One region of the Cytobacillus sp. T106 genome, then DNA from elsewhere that is predicted to be linked to it. Evidence: riboswitches for the same ligand, from Rfam matches in the RefSeq annotation. Region 1 holds a riboswitch; the other holds the start of a gene.
The links. Region 1 has a riboswitch for S-adenosylmethionine ahead of ABU165_RS19510 (LLM class flavin-dependent oxidoreductase). Riboswitches for the same ligand answer to the same signal wherever they lie in the genome.
Positions count from the first base shown of each region.

Region 2: another riboswitch for S-adenosylmethionine. It lies ahead of ABU165_RS24495 (peptide ABC transporter substrate-binding protein); the one in region 1 lies ahead of ABU165_RS19510 (LLM class flavin-dependent oxidoreductase).

Region 1 covers NZ_JBEUMK010000012.1:131,725-142,965, reverse strand. The annotation lists gene ABU165_RS19515 (helicase C-terminal domain-containing protein) at 1-2,206, shown strand, start outside; SAM riboswitch class I at 2,309-2,415, shown strand; gene ABU165_RS19510 (LLM class flavin-dependent oxidoreductase) at 2,496-3,542, shown strand; gene ABU165_RS19505 (ATP-grasp domain-containing protein) at 3,557-4,522, shown strand; gene ABU165_RS19500 (YczE/YyaS/YitT family protein) at 5,098-5,712, opposite strand; gene ltaS (lipoteichoic acid synthase) at 6,082-8,052, shown strand; gene ABU165_RS19490 (hypothetical protein) at 8,186-8,419, shown strand; gene ABU165_RS19485 (RNA polymerase sigma factor) at 8,864-9,826, shown strand; gene ABU165_RS19480 (VOC family protein) at 9,918-10,289, shown strand; gene ABU165_RS19475 (nucleotidyltransferase domain-containing protein) at 10,312-11,034, shown strand; gene ABU165_RS19470 (alanyl-tRNA editing protein) at 11,069-11,241, shown strand, end outside.
Region 2 covers NZ_JBEUMK010000026.1:30,792-42,032, reverse strand. The annotation lists gene ABU165_RS24505 (DUF6254 family protein) at 96-221, opposite strand; gene ABU165_RS24500 (DUF3231 family protein) at 423-1,436, opposite strand; SAM riboswitch class I at 1,632-1,735, shown strand; SAM riboswitch class I at 1,813-1,910, shown strand; gene ABU165_RS24495 (peptide ABC transporter substrate-binding protein) at 2,079-3,701, shown strand; gene ABU165_RS24490 (hypothetical protein) at 3,792-3,947, opposite strand; gene ABU165_RS24485 (YkvS family protein) at 4,119-4,295, opposite strand; gene ABU165_RS24480 (TetR/AcrR family transcriptional regulator) at 4,498-5,157, shown strand; gene ABU165_RS24475 (hypothetical protein) at 5,272-5,469, opposite strand; gene ABU165_RS24470 (GRP family sugar transporter) at 5,652-6,506, shown strand; gene ABU165_RS24465 (glucose 1-dehydrogenase) at 6,523-7,308, shown strand; gene desA (Delta(5) desaturase DesA) at 7,611-8,645, shown strand; gene ABU165_RS24455 (sensor histidine kinase) at 8,748-9,884, shown strand; gene ABU165_RS24450 (response regulator transcription factor) at 9,881-10,477, shown strand; gene ABU165_RS24445 (sigma-70 family RNA polymerase sigma factor) at 10,850-11,241, shown strand, end outside.

The DNA of each region.
Region 1 (11,241 bases):
TTCCTCGATGGCTGAAGGAACGAAAGCGCACAAGAAAATTCAGAGTACTTATAAGGAAGAAGATGAATATGAGGTTTTCTTGAAGGAAGCACTTCAGCATGAGGAGATTGAGTTCCTTCTTGAGGGGCGATGTGACGGGATTATTCAGGAGGATGGGGAACTGGTTGTAGATGAAATCAAGTCGACGGCAAAGGATTTGTCAGCTTTCGATGAAGATACCCATCCTGTGCATTGGGCTCAGGCAAGATGCTATGCTTTTATGCTTGCAAAAGAGCGCGGGCTTGAGAGAATCACCGTTCAGCTTACCTACTTGCAGATCCACACTGAAGAAGAAAAGCGCTTCAGGAAGGTGGAGACTTTATCCTTCCTCGAAGGTTATGTGAAGGGGCTGATTGCTGACTTTTATCCTTACGCACGGCTCATGCTCCATCATAGGGAAAAAAGGGATACCAGCATTAAAGCCCTGCCTTTTCCCTTTCCGGAATACAGGAAGGGACAGCGAAGGCTTGCAAAAGCTGTGTACAAATCAATTCTGGATGAAAAGGACTTGTTTGCCCAGGCGCCGACCGGGACAGGAAAGACCATTTCAACTGCTTTTCCCGCCATCAAGGCGATGGGAGAGGGGCTGCTGTCAAGGATGGTCTATCTTACAGCCAAAACTATCACAAGGCAGGCAGCCGAAGAAGCTTTTTCATTGATGCAGCAAAAAGGCCTCCATATGCACACGGTAACAATAACGGCCAAGGACAAAATATGCTTTCAGGAGCAGACGGTCTGCCAGAAAGAGCATTGTCCGTTCGCTGACGGGTTTTATGACCGCCTCAATGAAGCAGTCCTTGATATCCTCTCTCATGAATCCATCATTGACCGGAGTGTTATTGAAAAATATGCCATGAAGCACACAGTCTGCCCGTTTGAATTTTCCCTGGAACTTGCATATGCCGCAGACGCAGTCATATGCGATTACAATTATATCTTTGATCCCCGGGTGTCCCTGAAAAGGCTTCATACAGAAGGCAAGAAAAAGACAGCTCTTCTGATCGATGAGGCGCATAATCTGGTGGACCGGGCGAGGGATATGTTTTCGGCGGATCTGGGGAAGCAGAATTTCCTTCAGCTGAAAAGGGCTTATAAAAACACGGCCCCGCAGCTTTCTGCAGCAGCTAAAAAGATGAATGATGTTTTTATCTCTTTCAATAGAGAATTAAAGGAGGAAAGCTATCGCATTCACGAAGAGCTGCCGGAAAATCTGCTGGAGCATCTTGAGGACTTTGCTCATTGCTCAGAAAAGGAGCTGATCAGCGGCAGGGGAGATGAGGGCCAGGAACTGCTGCTTGATACTTATTTTTCTGTACAGGCTTTCCTGAGGATATCAAGGCTGGCAGATGAGCGATTTGTCATTTATACAGAAAAGTCCGGAAAGGATGTAGTACTCAAGCTGTTTTGTTTAGATCCATCCTATCTTGTCCAGAAAATGGGCAAGGGCTTCCGCAGCAAACTCTTTTTTTCGGCTACCTTCCAGCCATTCGATTATTTCAAGAACATGCTGGGCTGGAATGAGGATCATTATTCCCTGTCATTGCCTTCCCCGTTCCCGAAAGAAAATGCAGAAGTTCTTGCTTTGCCGCTTTCAACTAGATATAAGGACAGAAGCGCGACAGGTGAAGCTTTGATCCGATCGGTAGAAAAGCTGGCAGCTGAACGGCCCGGGAATTACTTAATCTTTTTTCCGTCTTACCAATATATGAGGGAAATCCATGAACAAATGAAAGAATCCAGCACTATCAGGATGATGGTACAGGAACAGGGGATGGCAGAGGGAGAAAAAGAAGAATTTTTGTCTTCCTTTAAGGAGGAACCTGAAGAAAGCCTTCTTGGGTTCGCTGTGCTGGGCGGAATTTTCTCAGAAGGGATCAACTTGAAGGGAACCCGGCTCGGCGGTGTCATTATTGTTGGTGTGGGGCTTCCACAGCTGAGTCTTGAGCGTAATCTGATTAAAGATTATTTTCAGGCTGAAGGAAAAAACGGCTATGATTATGCGTATACTTTTCCGGGAGCCAATAAAGCAGCCCAGGCTGGCGGGCGCCTCATCCGTTCAGAGGAAGACACAGGAACCATCCTGCTGATTGATGACCGCTTCCTTCAAAAAAGATATGAACAACTGCTCCCTGCAGAATGGTTTCCGCTAAAAAGGCTCACACGATAAAAAAGGCTTGCAGGAAAAAAAACATTTTTAAAAATAGTTAGACTAGTCAGTTGACAGAAAGCCGACCTTTGTTGTAGGATTACTATGAAATCAATTGAATATTTCTTATCGAGAGTGGTGGAGGGACTGGCCCTGTGATACCCGGCAGCCGCTGACTTAGTCAGAATGGTGCTAAATCCAGCAAAGCGCAATGCTTTGGCAGATAAGATAGAGGCATACAAACTTCTTCTTATCGGAGAAGTTTTTTTTATTGCTGACAACAAGGTGCAAGTGAGAGGAGAAGAGACAGATGAAATACGGATTTTGGCTGCCGATCTTTGGCGGCTGGCTGCGCAATGTAGAAGACGAGAAGATGCCCCCGACCTTCAGCTATGCGAAAGAAGTCATCCAGGCAGCAGAGAAGTGGGGATATGATACCACATTAATAGCAGAACTTTACTTGAATGATATAAAAGGCCCGGAGCAGGATTCACTTGAAGCATGGTCAACTGCGGCCGCTCTTGCTGCGGTGACTGAGAAAATAGAAATTATGACGGCTGTCCGCCCAGGCTTCCATAATCCTGCGGTGACGGCAAAAATGGCAAGCAATATCGACCATATCAGCAATGGCCGTTTTACCCTGAATGTTGTATCCGCATGGTGGGAGGAAGAGGCGCGCCAGTATGCCGGCATCTTTACTGAACATGATGAGCGCTATGACCGGACAGAAGAATTCGTCAAGGTCATGAAGGGTTTATGGGAAGAAGAAACCTTTAATTTTGACGGCAGCTATTATTCTATTAAAAACGCCCATTTGTCCCCTAAGCCGGTGCAAAGGCCGAATCCGATCCTTTATGCAGGCGGAGAAAGCCCCCGCGGCAAGGAAGCAATTGTTAATCACTGCGATGCCTATGTGATGCACGGCGGGACAGTTGAAGAAGTAAAAACTAAAATTGATGACATGAGAGCACGCAGGCAGGAAAGCGGGAATGAGCCATTTAAGTCTTTTGGCATGGCAGCCTACATTGTCTGCCGCGACACAGAAGAAGAGGCGCAGGAAGAGCTTGCCCGCATCACCAATGTAAAAGAATCAAGCGGCTATGCAGGCTACAAAGATTTTGTAGGCAAATCGCAGCTTGAGCAGCAGGTAAAGCTGTACGATTATTCCGTTTCCAACCGGGGCCTCAGGCCAAATCTGATCGGAACCCCTGAACAGATTGCTGAACAGATTATTGCTTATGAAGAAGCCGGCGTCGATCTGCTTCTGCTTCAGTTCTCTCCACAGCTGGAGGAAATGCAGAGATTTTCGGAAAAAGTCATGCCGCTGGTTGAAGCCAAAAGGAAAATCTTAAAGTAAAAGAGGGAGAACATATGAGCAAAATACACATCATACACGAAAACAGCGAATGGACTGCCCATTTGACAAAAAGGCTGGAAGAGCTGGGTCTTCCTTATGAGGAATGGTTTTTGAATGAAGGGATTGTTGACCTGACCAGTGCACCTCCGGAGGGGATTTTCTACAGCAGGATGAGCGCATCTTCCCACACAAGGGGGAACCGCTTTGCACCGGAGCTGACGGAATCTGTCCTGTCATGGCTTGAGCAGCATGGCCGCACCGTTTTCAACGGAAGCCGCGCTTTAAGGCTGGAGGTCAGCAAAGTCAATCAATATACAGCGCTGAATGCTGCAGGAATCGCCACTCCGAAAACAATAGCAGCTGTCGGAAAAAATCAAATTCTTGAAGCAGCTGTAAAGCTCGACAGCGCTCCGTTCATCACGAAGCATAACCGCGCAGGCAAAGGGCTCGGCGTCCAGCTGTTCCATTCTCTGGACGCATTGAGGGAATATGTCGAAGGGCCGAATTTTGAAGAGCCTGTCGATGGCATCACTCTGATCCAGGAATATATTGAGTCGCCAGAATCATATATTACCAGATGCGAATTCGTGGGCGGAAAATTCGTCTATGCCGTCCAGGTGGATACATCAGAAGGCTTTGAGCTTTGCCCGGCCGATGCCTGCCAAATCGGGGATCTGTTCTGTCCTGTTGGCGAAGAGGTGGAAGAAAAGCCAAAGTTTAAGATCATTGAAGGCTTCAACGACCCGATCATTGAAAAATACGAAACCTTCCTCAGGAATAACGGCATTCAAATCGCCGGCATTGAATTTATTAAAAATGCCAATGGGGATATTTATACGTATGATGTCAACACAAACACAAATTATAATTCTGACGCAGAGGCAAAAGCAGGCAAATACGGCATGCTTGAAGCCGCCAAATTCCTCGGTGCCGAGCTTGAAAAAGAACAGGCTAAGGTTAGGGAATACAGCAGAGTGTGATAATAATAGAAGAAGGCCGCTCATTTGGGAGCGGCCTTTTTTGATAGTGTGACTTCAATTCCGGATGGAAGGAGCAGGATAGTGAAGGAATGGAGTGGGTTGCCAACAAAAAATTAATAAGCGGAGATTTTCCGGTTAAATTGATAATAGGGCTCGAAAGGGTATAAATAAGCGGAGATTTTCCGGTTAAGCGAAGCAAAATGGTGAATTTTCCTTTTTTTCGGGTCGATAGCCGGAATTTCTCCCTCTATTTAAGCTGTTTTTAGAGCTCTTTTGAAATTAACGGGAATTTCTCCGCTAATTTGTCAAACCGCGCTGAACCTCATCCTGTCCCTGGAAGGCCAGCTCTTTTAGTAGGGTGGGGTGGGGAAAAATTGCTCTTTTAGCTGGTATTCCTGCCTCACAACAAAATCGTTAATTGAACATACGGTTGCTTATCTTCAACAAAGTGCAATCTCTATAAAAAAAGCTCAGAGCATTATAGCTCCGAGCTTTTTGTGTGCTAATTTCACTGCTAAAGAGTCTGCTGCAAGTACTGCCAATTCGGACTTTATACTGACAGAACCCGAAATATTTTATACAACAGCTTTCTTCAACCCATTTGCCATTATAATTTCCAGCTTAGGATGGAAATACTGCACCACTAGGCCGAGTGTCAGTGTGACCAGGATGGTTCCAGGGCCGATCGCTCCCTGGAAAAGAAACGCCAGAATAAGGGCAAATCCTTCACTGGCTATACGGGAAGTCCTTAAAGAAAGGCCAAACCTGGTGTGAACGGCGACCATCAAGGTATCCATCGGGCTTGGAGGGAATTTTGCCTGAAGGTAGACGGCGATCCCCAGACCCATTGTCAATATGCCTGAGAGCAAAGTACAGGACTGGGTGAGCAGCATGCTTGGAGAAAAGTCCTTGAATACTGCCAGCAGCCAGAAATCAATCAAAGCACCAATGACCAGAATGGTTCCTGCCGCCAGGATTTCCGGCTTTTTCTTCAATAATATAGAGTTGATGATGATCAGAGCAATTCCATTTATGAATACACAAGTCCCTACGGTCAGCCCGAAAAGATGGGACTCGCCAACTGCCAGTGCATCCCAAGCAGAGGCGCCGAGGGCAGATTTGATAATAAGCGCCACACCTAACGTGAGGACAAGCAGCCCTGCTGCAAAAAATAAAATTCTTTCCTTCATGTTGTTCTCCTTTATCAGGCTGTTACACCTTATTTTCCTGTTTTAGCCGCATGAGAGAAAGCGGATTCATGCGGAAGATACATTGTATCATCACCATTTGCCTTATGAAAAGATTAATTTTTTCCCAACATAAACTTTGCTTCAAATTTGATGAATGTTTTCAAGTGGGTTAAAATATGGTATAGTATTTAACATTCGTTCACTATTAATTAACGAATCTTTTACAAAAACTAGGTTCTGAGCCCGTGGGTTTGGAGTATAACGTTTTTCCGAACTTAGCGGCTGCTAAGTTTTTCTAGTTTTGGCAGGAAGTATGAAATAGGAATTTGTGCTCTTGCAATAACTTTACAAATTAAGAGGTGTAAAAGGATGAAATCGATCTTAAAATCGCCTAAGGAGCTATTTAAAAACAGCATGAGCGTTTTTTTCCTGGCAGTTGTTTTGCTGTGGCTGAAAACATATGCTGCATACCAGATTGAATTCAATTTAGGAATCGACAACAGCATGCAGGAATTTTTGCTTTTCCTGAACCCGCTGAGCTCATCCCTTCTATTCTTGGGGATCGCACTATTTTTTAAAGGAAAGATACAGTCAGGCGTACTGATTGCTGTTCAGTTTCTGCTGTCTTTCCTGCTGTACGCCAATGTGGTGTACTACCGTTTCTTCAATGACTTTATTACAGTACCTGTCCTTATGCAGACAAAAACAAATGCCGGACAGCTTGGAGACAGTGCACTTTCGCTGATGTCACCGTTTGATATCCTGTACTTTGCCGACACGATCCTTTTGGTTGTGCTGGCAGCAGTCAAATGGTACAGACCGGCGAAGCATACACGGAAGAGAATGACGGCAAGCCTGGTGATTGCTGCTGCTGTCATCACATTCTTCATTAATCTTGGGCTTGCTGAAAAAGACCGTCCTGAACTCCTGACACGCTCATTTGACCGCAATTATCTGGTCAAGTATCTGGGCGCCTATAATTTCACGGTTTATGACATTATTCAAAATGCCAGATCTGCCAGTCAGCGCGCCATGGCAGACAGCAGTGATATCACAGAGGTTGAAAACTATGTGAAAGCCAATTATGCAGAACCGAATCCTGATTATTTCGGAAAAGCAAAAGGCATGAATGTGATCTATGTTTCACTGGAATCTTTCCAGACATTCCTGATCGACTATAAGCTGGACGGCCAGGAAGTAACACCGTTCCTGAATTCCCTGGCTCATAATGGACAGACTTTTTACTTTAAGAACTATTTCCACCAGACAGGGCAAGGTAAAACATCCGATGCCGAGTTCATGATGGAGAATTCACTGTATCCGATGTCCCAGGGGGCTGTTTTTGTCAACAAGGCCCAGAACACCTACCAGGCAGCACCTGCGATACTGAAGACGCGCGGCTATACGTCGGCCTCTTTTCACGGGAATTATAAAACGTTCTGGAACCGGAATGAAATTTACAAATCCTTCGGCTATGACCATTTCTTTGATGCCGAATATTACAACATGACAGATGAGAACACCAAGAACTATGGCCTGAAGGATAAGCCTTTCTTTAAAGAATCCATGCCGATGCTGGAAAGCCTGAAGCAGCCGTTCTATACAAAGTTCATCACTCTGTCCAACCACTTCCCATTCAAAATGGATGAAGGGGACACAGAATTCCAGCCGGCAGAAACAGAAGACAGTGTTGTTAACCATTACTTTACTTCTGCCAATTATATGGACCAGGCGCTTGAGCAGTTCTTTAACGACCTTAAAGCATCCGGCCTGTATGATAATACAGTGATCGTCATGTATGGTGACCATTATGGCATTTCTGAAAATCACAACCCTGCAATGGAGCAGGTTCTAGGCAAGGAAATCGATTCCTTTGAATATGCCCAGCTGCAGAGAGTCCCTCTTTTCATCCACGTACCTGGGGTAAAAGGCGGCGCGATGGACACATACGGTGGCGCGGTGGATGTAATGCCGACCCTGATGCATCTTCTTGGCGTCAGCACAAAAGACTATATGCAGATCGGTTCAGATTTATTGTCTGAAACCCACCGGGAAGTTATTCCTTTCCGCAACGGCGACTTCATCAGCCCGGAATACACTTCTGTTGATGAAAAATGTTACTCCACGGAAACCGGTGAAGAGCTTGAGGAAGGCAGTGCTTGTGTAAGGCTGTCAGAACAGGCGAAAAAAGAACTGCTGATGTCTGACAATATCGTGTACAAAGATCTGCTGAGATTCCACAATCCAGAAGGCTTTGAACCAATCAACCGCAAGGATTACAAATATATCAAAGAAGAGCCTGCCGAGGAAGCGAACCCAATGACAGGGCTTCAAAAATAAAACACCAAAAAGCAGAAGCCCCGGCTTCTGCTTTTTCCATGTTAGGATACTCCAAGGCAGGTGTAAATCCCCTTAAAATAGGGAAGCTATCTAAATAGCCACAGACTTTATATAACAGGAAGGAGAGGTAAACATGAGTGAATGCCAACTGAACCATTCAGCAGAAGATGTTAAAAATAAATATGAACAGCAAAAGGAACATCTCCCCAGCCAGCTCCAGCCGCTGATGGAAGAATTCCTGCAAAAAGAACACACACAGGAAATCCTGAATGACGTATTTCATCTATTGAAGAAATATGACCTGGCTTCTGAAGACGAGAAGGAAGAACGGGAGAGAAGGCTGTATTTGGTTGTTAATAATGTCTAACAGCAGATTAGAGAGCTGCTGTAATCGGGTTAAGAATGCATCATGTATTTTTAAATAGCCACAGTGATATGAGCAGCTATCTATGTTTGAAGAAGTGAGCTTCATACAGCTGCAAAATCGCCATATAATTAAAAAAGCCCTGGTGTTTGCAGTGGAAGGCACACAGACTCCTGCGGGAAATAGCGGAAGAGTTGAGACCCCGCAGCGCGCGGCGCGAGGAGGCTTAGGCTTCGCCCCGCGGAAAGCGAAGTGCCTGGAACGGAAAACACCAGCCCCATTTAAAAGTAAAACAAATTTTAAAACCATACTTATAATTTTCTGAGTATCAAAAAGAGCCACAATGGCTCTTTTTTGCTGTCTGTTAAAGGAAATTGCCGAAAATCGTCGAAGTTGTTAGGTGAGAAGCAAAAAAACGAATTTTTTCATTTTAACAAAGGAGTCTCCATGGAAGGTAATCAAGGTTTACACACAATAAGCACGGAAATCAAAGACCTGGAAAAAAGATTCAAGCAGGAGATAGAACCTTATCGCTCTTTACTGTGGAGATATTGCTACAGACTGACGGGCTCTCCATGGGATGCAGAAGACCTCGTCCAGGATACATTGCTGAAATCCCTGGCTATGCTCTCAAAGGTCTTTCAAGAGCTGAATGTAAAATCCTACTTATTCAAAATCGCCACTAATACATGGATCGATCAGCAAAGAAGAAATCGGATTGCCTATACAGATTCATACCCTGTAGAAATTCTGGAAAGCGGCAGCGAGAAGGAGCTTGAGATTCTCCCAGCCCTCGATTATCTGGCCCGCCAGCTGAGTCTGAAGCAATTTGTCTGCCTTCTGCTTACAGACGTTTTTCTTTTTACAGCAAAAGAGGCTGCAGATATCGTCAGTCTTTCGCCTGGTGCTGTCTATGCAAATGTACAGAGAGCAAGAGATGTGTTGAAGAATATCCCTGAAAGAGAGCAGAATCATAGACTGCAGGAAGGGATAGCTATATCTGCCTCACTTGACAAAACAATCAGCACCCTGCTCGAAGGCTTCCGAAGAAAAGACATGGCCATGATTGCTTCTCTTCTTGACGAGAATCTTCTCACAGATATTACCCATGCTGGAGTGGAATTTGGAAAAAGAGAAACAGAACGAAATTCGCTCAAAGACTGGGCAGAGGTGGTATCCAGGCAGGAAGGGGCCGAAGCCGCCATCACGACGCTATGGGGCAGGCAGGTCATTTTGGAGTTTGCTCTTAAATCCGGAGAGAAGCTGCTGCAGAACATTCACTTTATGGAACTGGAAAATGATAAAATAGTGTATTGGAAATTTTATTGCTTTTCCTGGGATTTAATGAATGCAGCTGCAAAAGAGCTGGATGTGAAACTGGGAGCTGAATATTTTTATCATATTTTTTAAATCCCGCGTATAATTTGGCATCTTTTTCCCGTTATAGATCTTGAAGAGCTGTTGTTCAGGTTCTATTTAAAAGACAGGGAGAGATGGGAAGATGAAAACACCTATAGTCAATAGGATGAATACCGTTTTTGTACATGTGGCAGATCTGGAAAAGTCAGCAGGATGGTACTGTAAGCTTCTTGGCCAGAAAGTCACAGAGCCGGTTGAGAACCCGGTATATAATGTAAAAATGAATGGGGCAACCGGTCTTACCCTGGATGCAGGACCTTACGGTGAAAGGGAAAGACCGCAGGCAGGGCTTTATCCATTGTTCAACCTGCATACTGAGGACATTCAAGAGGCATACAGCTGGATGGAAAGCGAGGGTTTTGCCGTTGACCCAGAGATAACCCGCTTTGACGATTTCAGCTTTTTCAACGTAAAAGATCCTGACGGCCATATCATTATGATTTGTACAGGATAAAAAGCATGGGGAGACAGAAAAAATGACAGAGATAATAGTAAGGCTGCCTGCGGTCGAAACTGCACAAATGCTCATCAATGAAAGATTCCCGGACTGCAGTGGGGCCATCCTTGGAGGAAGTGTCGTAAGGGGAGAAGCAACCTCCACTTCAGATCTGGATATCATTGTAATCTATGATAAAACTGGTTCTGTCAGAAGAGAATCCTTCTATTATAAAGGATGGCCGGTTGAGCTTTTTGTACACACCAAAGATTCGTGCAGGGGATATTTCCAGAAGGATGCAGAAAGGGCCAGGCCGACGCTTCCACGGATGGTGGCGGAAGGGTTGGTGCTTAGAGGTAAGGACTTTCTTGGCGGGGTTAGGAAGGAAGCTGCCGCCTTGATGGCTGCGGGCCCTGCTCTGTGGACAGATGCTGAGCTGACATTTAAGCGCTATTTCCTGACTGATGCACTGGAGGATTTCATCGGCAGCGCCAAAAGGCATGAATCTCTTTTTATTGCTGGAAAGCTGGCTGAGCTGGCGCATGAATTTCTTCTTAGAACCAATAAACAATGGATTGGCCAGTCTAAATGGATTTACAGGGAATTATCCTATTATGATCAAGCTCTGGCATACAGGTTTGCGGAATGCTTCGACGGCTTTTATCAATTCGGGGAAAAACAGCCCGTCATTGAGCTTGTGGATGACATCATGAAGCCATTTGGCGGCAGATGCTTTGACGGTTTTTCGCTAAGTGGGAAATAATCATAAGAAATAATAAAAAGGAATGAAAACCCAGATGGAAAAGTTATATTATCAAGATCCTTACATAAAAGAATTTACAGCTTCGGTCATCTGCCAGGATCAGAACTCTGACGGTAAGTGGTATGCAGTTCTTGACCGGACTGCTTTTTATCCGACCGGAGGAGGCCAGCCCTTTGATACAGGGACGATTCACGGTATCTCTGTAAC
Region 2 (11,241 bases), on a different contig from region 1:
ACTAGCATCTTTCCCAGTTTATTAGCAACTTCAGCGCCAGAAAGGAAATGTAAAGTCTAAATAAAGGCCCGGGACTATGTCCCGGACCCTTTCTTTCAGGAGCGTCCGCCTTTGCCGGGTTCATCAGCCAGCTGATCAAATGATTTAACCTTACCATGCGGATGCTGAGTTTCTTTTCTCTGCCGCCACTGTCTTTCTTCCTGCTTTTTAGACTGTGTCATGAGAAGCCCTCCTCTCATTGGTATCCTTTTTAGATTTGCCTGATGTCCCTTTTTCAGTCTTAAAACTTTCTCCCAGCTGGAGTCTTGGGTATATTTTGTCCAGGTTCCTTAATTGCTTATCTGCTGGTATAATCCGGTTGTATTCAATCATGGAAGCAAACGAAAAAAGAACAGCACAAACCCCAGCTTTTAAAGATGGGGTCAGGGTGTTCCTTTTTTAGCCAATGCATCACGGTCTGTCGTTCCGGGAGGCTGCTCCAGCCAGCCGTGCTTGATCATAATGTCTGCTCCGCTTTTAGCATACAGGGCAATCTCAACGGCTAGCCGCTGATAGCTGGCTGCTACATCAGTACGCTGGCTTGCAACACCTGCTGTAGCATAATTTCCGGACCCGGTTGCACTTAACAAAGACATATGAAACATCATCAGCTTATCGGAAAATACCTGCTTAGTTGTATCGTATACGGCTATATTAGGTGAACCTACAGCCTGTATATTGCTTTCCAGCAGAATCTTCGTAAAAATGCCAACATGCTTTTGGGAAATTTCTTTTCCTCTCAGCATAAATTCCTGTACTTCTTTCAGCCGAGCTGTTTGTGCAAAAGCTGCGGCAATCTGCAGCCCGATGGAATTTGTCTGTATATTCACGGTCAGATGAGAAATTTCCACCGCATTCAAAGGTCTTTTAGTCGCAAAGGGGTTCAGGCCGCTTAAATATTTCTTTGTATCCACATAATCCGTTTCATGCGGATACGAGATGTAGGGAGCTCTTATGTAAATCCCTTTTTCAAGCATCAGGTTTGTAGTCATATTGTAGAGCAAGGCCGTTTCTGCCAATCCTTCGGTAAAGAATTTCCTTATATCATTTCTGGCGCACATAGCAAGCATGCCGCTGTAAGCAAGCATTCCCGCTTTTGCCATATGGTTGATATATGCCAGGCAGAAGGTGTCTGAAAACAGACTAGGAGCATCAGGATTGACATCGCCTCCGCCGAAGCCATTCGGAACAGCCATTTTTTCTTCTTTGAAAAGGGGTTCCAGGTATTGCAGGTGGCTGGTCGAAAGATCAATGGCAAATTGGAGGGCAGCGCCAATTTCAGCTTCTGTTGCATGGGTAATCATATAGCCAAGAACACATTTTGACATGCTGTCATTCATATAAGTAGTCCAGAGCATCGCGATTTCTGCCGATGTAAGGGGGGTTTTCTTGTCCATAGGAAGACTCCTTCAATCAGTATGAAAATAGTGTTTGCAATTTAGGGAGGAATTATAAGGCAGGAACTATCCTAATTATGTCTTTAGCCCTTCTGTTGTTTGAAAATATAGAAAAGTAGAACTTTTATCTTTTCTGTTGACGAAATTTTCTAAATTGGTTATTCTTAGTGCACCGAAAAATTATATATCTATAATTTCTTATCAAGAGAGACGGAGGGGTATGGCCCGAAGAAGTCTCGGCAGCAGGTTCATCCGGACACTGTGCCAAATCCATCAGGCAAAGGCCTGGCAGATAAGAAGGGATCTTGTTCATACATACTGTCCTCTTCTATCTGCAGAAGGGGCTTTTTTATTTCTGCCAGCTAAAAAACTATATCACTTATCCAGAGAGGCGGAGGGACTGGCCCGATGAAGCCTCGGCAGCAGGTCTGTTGACACTGTGCCAATTCCACCGGTATACCGGAAAGATAAGCAGAGACCATTCCTCTCAGCTGTCTTTGCCGGGAGGTTTTTTAGTATGGTAAAGAAGTAAAGGATATTTTCGGAATAAGCCATAAAGGACGGGGGGATTGCTAATTTAAATCTTAGTATTTTAATATGATAAATCGATTTAGAGCGCTAAAATAAAAGGAGGATAAAATTATGAAAAAATTATCACTGGTATCGCTGGCCATCCTGCTGTTTGCGCTGGCTGTTCTTGCAGGGTGCAGCAATGGTGAAGAAGGATCAGCATCCGGAGAAAATGACGTTGAACAAGTATTGAATGCCAATCTTGGAGGGGAGCCGTATACCCTTGATCCTGCTTTTGCATCTGATACAACTTCCTTCTGGGTGATCGATAACTTATATGAAGGCTTATACCGCTATGATAAAGACGGAAATGCAGTGGAAGGGGCAGCCAGCAAGGTTGATGTTTCAGAAGACGGTAAAATATATACCTTCACAATCAGGGACGGGCAGAAGTGGTCCAATGGAGATCCGCTGACAGCAAAGGATTTTGAGTTTGCATGGAAAAGGGTCCTGAATCCTGAAACAGGCGCCTATGATCCTTCTAGCTTTTTTTACATAAAAGGGGCTGAAGAATATAACAGGGAAAATGGTTCTGTGGAAGATGTAGGAATTACTGCAGAAGACGATCATACCCTGAAGGTGGAGCTGGACACCCCGATCAAGTTCTTTCCGAAAGTACTGATGGGACAGGGCTTCATGCCGGTGAACCAGAAAACAGTCGAAGCAGACGAAAACTGGGCTGCAGGGCCGGAAACCATTGTGACCAATGGCGCTTATACACTCGGCAAATGGGAACATAATAATCTTCTTACTCTGAAAAAGAACAGCCAATACTGGAACAGTAAAGATATTACTATTGAATCCGTAAACTTTAAAATGGTGGCTGATGCCAACACCGAATATCAGATGTATAAATCAGGCGATATTGATTTGATCAAGAATCTTGCCGCCGATGCGATAGATATCGAAAAGGGGGGCAAGGAATTTATCAACTCTCCGCAATTCAGTGTCTATACATATACATTCAATGTAAATGAAGAGCCTTTCAATAACAGTAAAATCCGCAAAGCTTTCAGCCTGGCAATCGACCGTGAAGCTATCACAAAAAACATTTCTAAAGGCGGCGAAGAGCCAGCCTACGGCTATGTGGGCTACGGTGTGGAAGGGCCGTCAGGGAAGGACTTCCGGGATGAGAAGAAACCTTACTACTCTTTTGATGCGGACGAAGCAAAAGAATTGCTTGCAGAAGGAATGAAGGAAGAAGGCTGGAAGGAGCTTCCTTCTGTAACCCTGAAATATAATTCAGAAGGAAACCACAAGAAGATTGCCGAAGCTCTGCAGGAAATGTTCAAGGTGAACCTTGGGGTTGAAGTGAAGCTGGAGAACCAGGAATGGAAAACATTCATAGATACTTTCAAGCAGAAAAACTTCCAGGCGGCGCGCATGGGCTGGGTAGGGGACTTCCTGGATCCGTACCCTGTTCTGGATCTGTACAGCTCAGGCAGTTCCAGCAACTTTACAAACTGGTCCAATCCTGAATTTGACAAGCTGCTTGACCAGTCACTGACAGAGCAGGACGAAGCAAAGCGATTTGAACTGCTGCATCAGGCTGAATCTGTCCTGATGGATGAGATGCCGATCATCCCAATCTACTTTTCTTCTCAGAATGCGGTTGTAAAAGAAAATATTAAGGGAATCCGGTTCAGCCCGCTCAATAATCCGGATTTCAGATATGCTGAAAAGGTTTCTGAATAAGTCTGCACAAAAGGAGCCGGTATACCGGCTCCTTTTACAAGGTGAAAATTCCTATGTGAGTATAAAAAACAGCCTTCATCAGGCTGCAGGTTAAGAGGAAGCGGCGGGCATATTGGAAGCTGGCAGAGCAATGATTTTGCCGCCGATCTGGATATGAACGGTATCTTTGTAAATAGCCTTTACAATCCCTTTTAGCAAAACAGGTGAATCTACCGCTAATTTCTTTGAGTCTTTGCTGATTTCCATGCCAGAATCCTCCCAGGGTATGAATTTTGATCAATTGGCAGAATGATTAAACATATAAATCAATTCTACCTTTATAGCTTAAATCCTGCGTATTTTTTCATGTAAAAGCAAATAAACTCAGCAGCTTTTTTTCTATTAATATCTTCGGCCGCCATTATACATATCACGCTTTCAGACAATCTTGTAATTTTTATGCGATACAACCGTTATTGGTGTATCAATTTTTAACAGCAGTGCATCCTCATCGCTTATTTGGACAAGAACGCTTTCTTCTTTAACCTTCACAACCGTTCCGGTAATGGTAAGGTCATGCCTTTTAAATCTGATTGTATCTCCCTCTTTTGCCATATGTGCAACCCCTTATCGTTAAATTTTCAATCAGTAAAAAACTATGACGTAAGGACTATCCTAGTGAAATTAAGTTCATTATTGCACCATAAAAAACCCCTGTCAAACAATAAGGTGAACTTCGGTTCATGTTTTTTCGCTGCCTGATTTTAAGCTCTCTGCTATGTTCTTTATATGATATGATGAGTTTGGAGGTGAGCCTATGGCGGATAAAAATGCCGGCCCGTTTCCGGGCGAATTCCCATCACTGCCCAAACAGGAAAGAGCACTTCAAAAACGAAAGGCACTCCTGGAAAGCGGGCGGAGGCTATTCATAGAAAAAGGCTACGAAATGACAACAGCAAAAGAAATAGCAGCCGCAGCCGATGTGGCCACAGGCACCTTTTACCGCTATTTCTCTGATAAGCGCCAGCTGCTGATGGCACTGCTGCAGGACAAAATCGACTTTCTAATAATTCCTGAGCCCGACTGGCTAAATGGAGACCCGGTTCTCCTCCTTGCCCGGCTGCTGGATGAGCACTACAAAAGGCTTGAAGCCGTCGGCATCCATCGTGTGCTGCCTGAATTGCTGCCCAAGGATTCCGAATTGGCCGGCATTTTGCAGGAGGCTCGGAGAAATATACATATGCAGATTGTGCAGGGTTTAGAACAGGCGAGGCAAAAAGGATTGACCTGGAAGGACATAGATCTTGACACTGCCGCATGGTCTGCCCTCATTTTGGCCGAAAATGGACCTCATAAAGAGGAGCAAAGTTCTTCGCCGCTCAATACACTGGAAGCAGCCCGAATCATCTGCAGGATGATTTTCCCTCCTGAGGCAATCAGTCGCAATGGGAAGAATGAGGCTGAAGAAATGAAATAGAAGGCCCTGGCATTATGCCGGGCCTTATTTTTGTAGAGCCAAGGAATATTTTACATTAAAGCGAACAGTGTCTTTTTAGACCTATCCAAGTACACTTCAAACTGTATGAACTTTTTACCTCTCGAGCTGTTTCAGACCTTTTTTTAAAGCCTCCACTGCCAAAATGCTAGTACATATTGAAGTAATCTCATTGGCGAAAATAAACTTTGCCCCATAATAGAAAGCTGTCCCAAAACCCATCTCCAAAGTAAGGAATTTTTTGATGGAAGACGTTTCAATTACGAAGAAGATAAACTGCCCGTCTTTTCTCATTTCTTTCACCTTCCCGACTTATCTTAGATCATATGTCCGCAAAGATATGTCCAATTACTCTGCTATCTGTAAAAAAATTCCTTTTATTGTGCTTATTAACTCGAGGTTTCATTTTTAGCCCAATCAGGGAAAAGCTAATATCAGCATCTTGTTTTTTATCAGCGAGAAAGGGGACCGCATACATGTCAGGAATTTTATTGGCTGTCATAACAGCAGCATGCTGGGGCAGCATTATATTGGTCAGCAATAAACTCGGAGGGGATGATAATAGCCAGACCTTTGGGACAACCATCGGCGCACTGATTTTTGCAGGAGCGGTATTTCTCTTTGTCAGACCGGAACTGTCACCGCTTGTATGGGGTGCAGGACTTGCTTCAGGGGCGCTTTGGTCCCTGGGACAAAAAAATCAGTTTGGGGCAGTGAAGTACCTTGGAGTCGCTAAGACTACTCCGCTATCGACCGGACTCCAGCTTATCGGGACAAGCTTTTTCGGGATTGTCGTTTTCAATGAATGGTCGACAGGGGTTCAGATTACGCTCGGCATCATTGCCCTTGTCCTGATCATCGCCGGAGCAGTCATGACTTCCTGGGGCCAGAAGGAGGGGAATGATGAGTCTAAGAATCTGAAAAAAGGGCTGGTCACCCTGCTTATTTCAACTGTTGGTTTTGTCGGATATGTTGTCATCATTAACTGGCTCGAAATCGACGGATGGTCTGCGCTGCTTCCGCAGGCGCTTGGAATGGTGATTGGCGGTACGGCACTCACAATCAAAAATAAGCCGTTCAATAAATATGCTGTCAGGAATCTTCTGACAGGGCTGATCTGGGCAGCCGGAAATCTGACGCTTCTGCTGTCGCTCCCGAAAATCGGCGTGGCAACAAGCTTCTCGCTTTCTCAGACAGGAATCGTCATCTCTACCCTGGGAGGGATTTTCCTTCTCGGCGAGAAAACATCCAAAAAGCAAACAATCCTTATCATCACAGGGTGCCTGCTCATCATAGCAGGCGGAGTGCTGATTGGATTTACAAAAGGATAAGAAAAGGAGAATGGATATGTACAAAGACCTTGAAGGAAAAACAGTCGTGATAACAGGTGGAAACTCAGGGCTTGGGCGGGCAATGGCCGAAAGATTCGGAGCAGAAAAATCGAATGTCGTCATTAATTATCACAGCAATGATGATAATATCGACGAAATCATTGAGAAGATTGAAAACGCAGGAGGAAAGGCTAGCAGCATCCAGGGGGATGTCGGCAGCGAGGAAGATGTCAAGCGGATCATTGAACATGCTGTGCATACCTTTGGTTCCCTTGACGTTATGGTCAATAATGCCGGGATTGAAAATGAAGTTCCATCAGAGCAACTCTCACTGGATGATTGGAATAAAGTCATCAACACAAACCTGACAGGTCAGTTCCTTGGCTCCCGAGAAGCAATCAACTATATGCTGGAGAACGACATAAAAGGCTCTATCATCAATATGTCATCCGTCCACCAGCGTATCCCCTGGCCTCACTTCGTCCATTATGCTGCCAGCAAGGGGGGCGTGAAGCTGATGACCGAAACACTCGCACTAGAATTTGCCCCTAAAGGAATACGTGTCAATTGCATTGCACCCGGCGCCATCGACACACCGATCAACGCAGAAAAATTCTCGGATCCGGAACTGGAAAAAGGCGTCCTGGAGCTCATTCCGATGGGCTATATCGGAAAGCCCGAAGAAATCGCAGCCTGCGCCGTCTGGCTGGCATCAAAAGAAGCAAGCTATGTCACCGGGCTCACACTCTTCGCTGACGGAGGTATGACGCAGTATCCCGGATTCCAGGCAGGGAAGGGATAAAAAGATTATTAAATAACATGGAAAAAGAGGGCATGGAGAAAATTTCCGTGCTCTTTTTAATGTAGTATTTACTTAGTGATATCTGATTTTATGGAGACCTTGTTGATTGAGAGGAATAAGCAGACTCCAGCGAAAATAGCAGAAAGCTAAAGACCCCGTATGTGCTTTGCGGGGAAGAAACTACTTGAAGTTCTAAACCCCACCCATGACATTTATCATGTCCACCCTATGACATGTATGCCTTACATCATGCCTCCATGTATTACATAATGAAATAAGCAAGTACGAGGAGGATTAACTATATGGATAAAAAAACGTCAAAACCTGGCAAATTATCAAGGAAAAATATCTCTCCTTACGAAAAAGCCGATACAAAGAGCAGTATCTTCCAGCTAATGAACACGCTGGTGCCCTTCTTTCTCATTTGGTATCTGGCCTATGAAACCATGCAAATATCTTATCTGATCACGTTTATATTGACTGTTGTGAATGCAGGATTTCTGGTGAGGATCTTCATCATTTTCCATGACTGCTGCCACAACTCTTTTTTCAAAAGCAAAAAGGCGAATGAAGTGCTTGGCATGATCACAGGAGTGATGACACTATTCCCTTTCCATCAATGGAGGCACAGCCATTCTGTCCACCATGCAACAAGCGGCAACCTGAATAAAAGGGGCACCGGTGACATCTGGGTCATGACGGTTGATGAATACCTGGACGCAAGCTTCTGGCAGCGCATGCAGTACCGCGCTTACCGCAATCCGCTTGTGATGTTCGGCCTCGGACCGATTTATGAGTTCCTCATTGCCCAGCGCTTCAACCGCAAGGGAGCACGGCCTAAGGAAAAAATGAACACTTATCTCACAAACATCCTGATTGTCCTTGTGATTGCATTTATGTGCTGGCTGGTAGGCTGGAAGGCCTTCCTTCTTATCCAGGGACCGATTTTCTATATTTCCGGTGCGCTTGGCATCTGGCTGTTTTATGTACAGCATCAGTTCGAAGATTCTTATTTCGAATACGACGAAGAATGGGAATTTGTCAGGGCAGCTGTTGATGGAAGCTCCTTTTATAAGCTTCCGAAACTCCTGCAGTGGCTGACTGGCAATATCGGCTTCCACCATGTCCATCATCTCAGCCCCAGGGTTCCGAACTATTTTCTGGAGGATGCCCATAATAAGGAACCGCTGCTCAATAATGTCCAGACGATCACACTGTCAACTAGTCTGAAGTCGCTGAAATACCGATTATGGAATGAACAGAGCCGCAGCTTTGTTTCTTTCAGGGAAATCCATCACCTGCTGAAAGCACAGAAGAAGAAAAGCGTTTCAGTTTAAAAAGCCAGTTCAAAGGACGGAGCCCGAATATCATGGCTCTGTCCTTTTTTGAAAAGACATTTTTATGTAAAATAAGGATACAAAAGATATTGGAGATGTATAATGAAGAAAAAATTGCTTGTCTTTAACAGCAGCACCGGGATTTCCCCTTATATATGGGCGATTCTAACGATACTGCCTTTCTATTTCATCTTTCAGTCTTCATCAACAGCGGAAATCGTTGCCGGCATCATTTTAACTGTCATCTTTTATTTATTCTTCCGGCTGGCCTTCCTTTCGAGGGGATGGACTGTTTATATCTGGGCCATCGTGCTGATCGGGATCTCAACAGCGATGACAACACTTTTCGGTTATGTGTATTTTTCATTTTTCATTGCTTATTTCATCGGCAATATCACAGGGAAGGCCGCTTTCGCCATTCTTTATATCCTTCACCTGACAGCAGCTTCTGCGGCAATCAACTATCAGTTTGTCCTGCAGGATCCATTATTCGTGAAGCAGATCCCATTTATAATCATCAGCTGGCTCAGCGTCATCCTCCTGCCATTCAGCATCAAAAACCGGAATATGCGGGGCAAGCTGGAGTCGCAGCTGGAAGATGCCAATAAACGGATTTCAGAGCTGGTTAAGATGGAAGAGAGGCAGCGGATAGCCAGGGACCTGCATGATACGCTCGGCCAGAAGCTTTCACTGATCGGGCTTAAGAGCGATCTGGCGGGGAAATTAGTCTATAAAGATCCAGAGCAGGCCCGTTCCGAGCTGAAAGATGTGCAGCAGACAGCCAGGACCGCCCTGAATGAGGTCAGGAAGATGGTCTCGCAGATGAGGGGGATCCGGCTGAAGGAGGAGGTAGTCCTGATTGAACAAATACTCGGGGCTGCAGGGATTTCGTTTGTGCTTAAACAGGAGCGGCAGCTTGTCAATGTTTCACTGTTTGTGGAAAACATCCTCAGCATGTGCCTGAAGGAGGCAGTGAATAATGTGGTGAAGCACTCCAATGCTACCGAGGTTATCGTGGAAATCAGGCAGGCCGATGACGAAACTGCAGTCACAGTCAGTGACAATGGCGTTGGCATTGATCCTGACCGGGACATTGGCAAAGGAAGCGGACTGCTCGGTATCAGGGAGCGTGCTGAATTTGTCAATGGCACTATGGAGGTGTACCAGGACGGGGGAACTACACTGATTGTCCGGGTGCCGAATGTTGTGAAGATCAGACAAAAGGAGGAGCTGCAATGATTCGTATTGTCATAGCAGAAGATCAGCGTATGATGCTTGGTGCACTTGGTTCGCTGCTGAGCCTTGAAGATGATATGGAAGTTGTCGGCAAGGCAGGAAATGGCGAGGAAGCCGTCGCCCTTGTCCATCAGCACCAGCCGGATATCTGCATCATGGATATTGAGATGCCGCTGAAAACGGGACTTGAGGCAGCGGAAGAACTGAAAGGCATCTGCAAGGTCATTATCCTGACTACCTTTGCCAGAACAGGCTATTTTCAATCGGCGATCAAAGCCGGCGTGAGCGGCTACCTGCTCAAAGACAGCCCGAGCGAAGAGCTGGCAGGCAGCATCCGCAGTGTCATGGCTGGCCGCCGCATTTACGCCCCGGAGCTGATGGATGATATGTATGCCGAAGAAAATCCGCTGACCGAAAGAGAAAAAGCAGTACTGGAACTGGTCGCGGACGGAAAGAACACAAATGAAATTGCAGCAGAGCTGTCCATTAAAAGCGGGACTGTCCGCAATTATGTGTCTGCCATTCTGGAAAAGCTTGAAGTACAAAACCGGATAGAAGCGATTACACGGTCCCGTGAAAAGGGATGGTTCAAATAATGAGAAGAGCTGGATGGATTCCAGCTCTTTTTAAGTTTTGAAAAAATTGTAAGCTGGAAAAATTATTGCCGATTCCGGGTAGAAAGAAAGGAGTTTTAGGTAGAATCCTTCAAAGTGCTGGCAAAACTCCTCCATATTCAGGCAGAAAAACTGCAAATATATGCAGAATCATCCTGAATCAGCTGAAGTATATATTCCCACACTGCTAAACTCAGACTGTATATCCTCAATCCAGACAGAGCTTCCCTATTTTTTAAGATTTCTGAGCGTCCTCCTATATTCCCCAGAAAAAATTCCCTATTTTTTGACCCTTTTTACAGTTGTGTTGCGTCTATATTACAAACGGCTTTTTTGGCAGCAAGGAGGGAGCCTTTGAACCCTGACATCGATAGAGATTGGCTGAAGCTTACAAAAGACCAAGCCATAGAATTTGCCATGGACTTGTATGGCGAGAAATTGAAGCGATTTATTTATACATATACGAAAAGCTGGCCGCAGACTGAGGATGTTCTTCAGGATGTATTCCTGAGCGTTTATATGAATCTGGAAAATTTTAAGGGTGAATCGTCCTTTAAGACGTGGATTTTCCGAATTGCCGCAAATAAATGCAAAGATCATCTGCGAAGCTGGCATTACCTCCATCTCCAGTTTACTGACAAACTATTCTGGTTTGACAAAAGGGAGAGATCGGCTGAGGATGAACTGATTGAAAAAGATGGGCAGGACCGCCTGATGGAAAATATCTTAAAATTGCCGGTCAAATA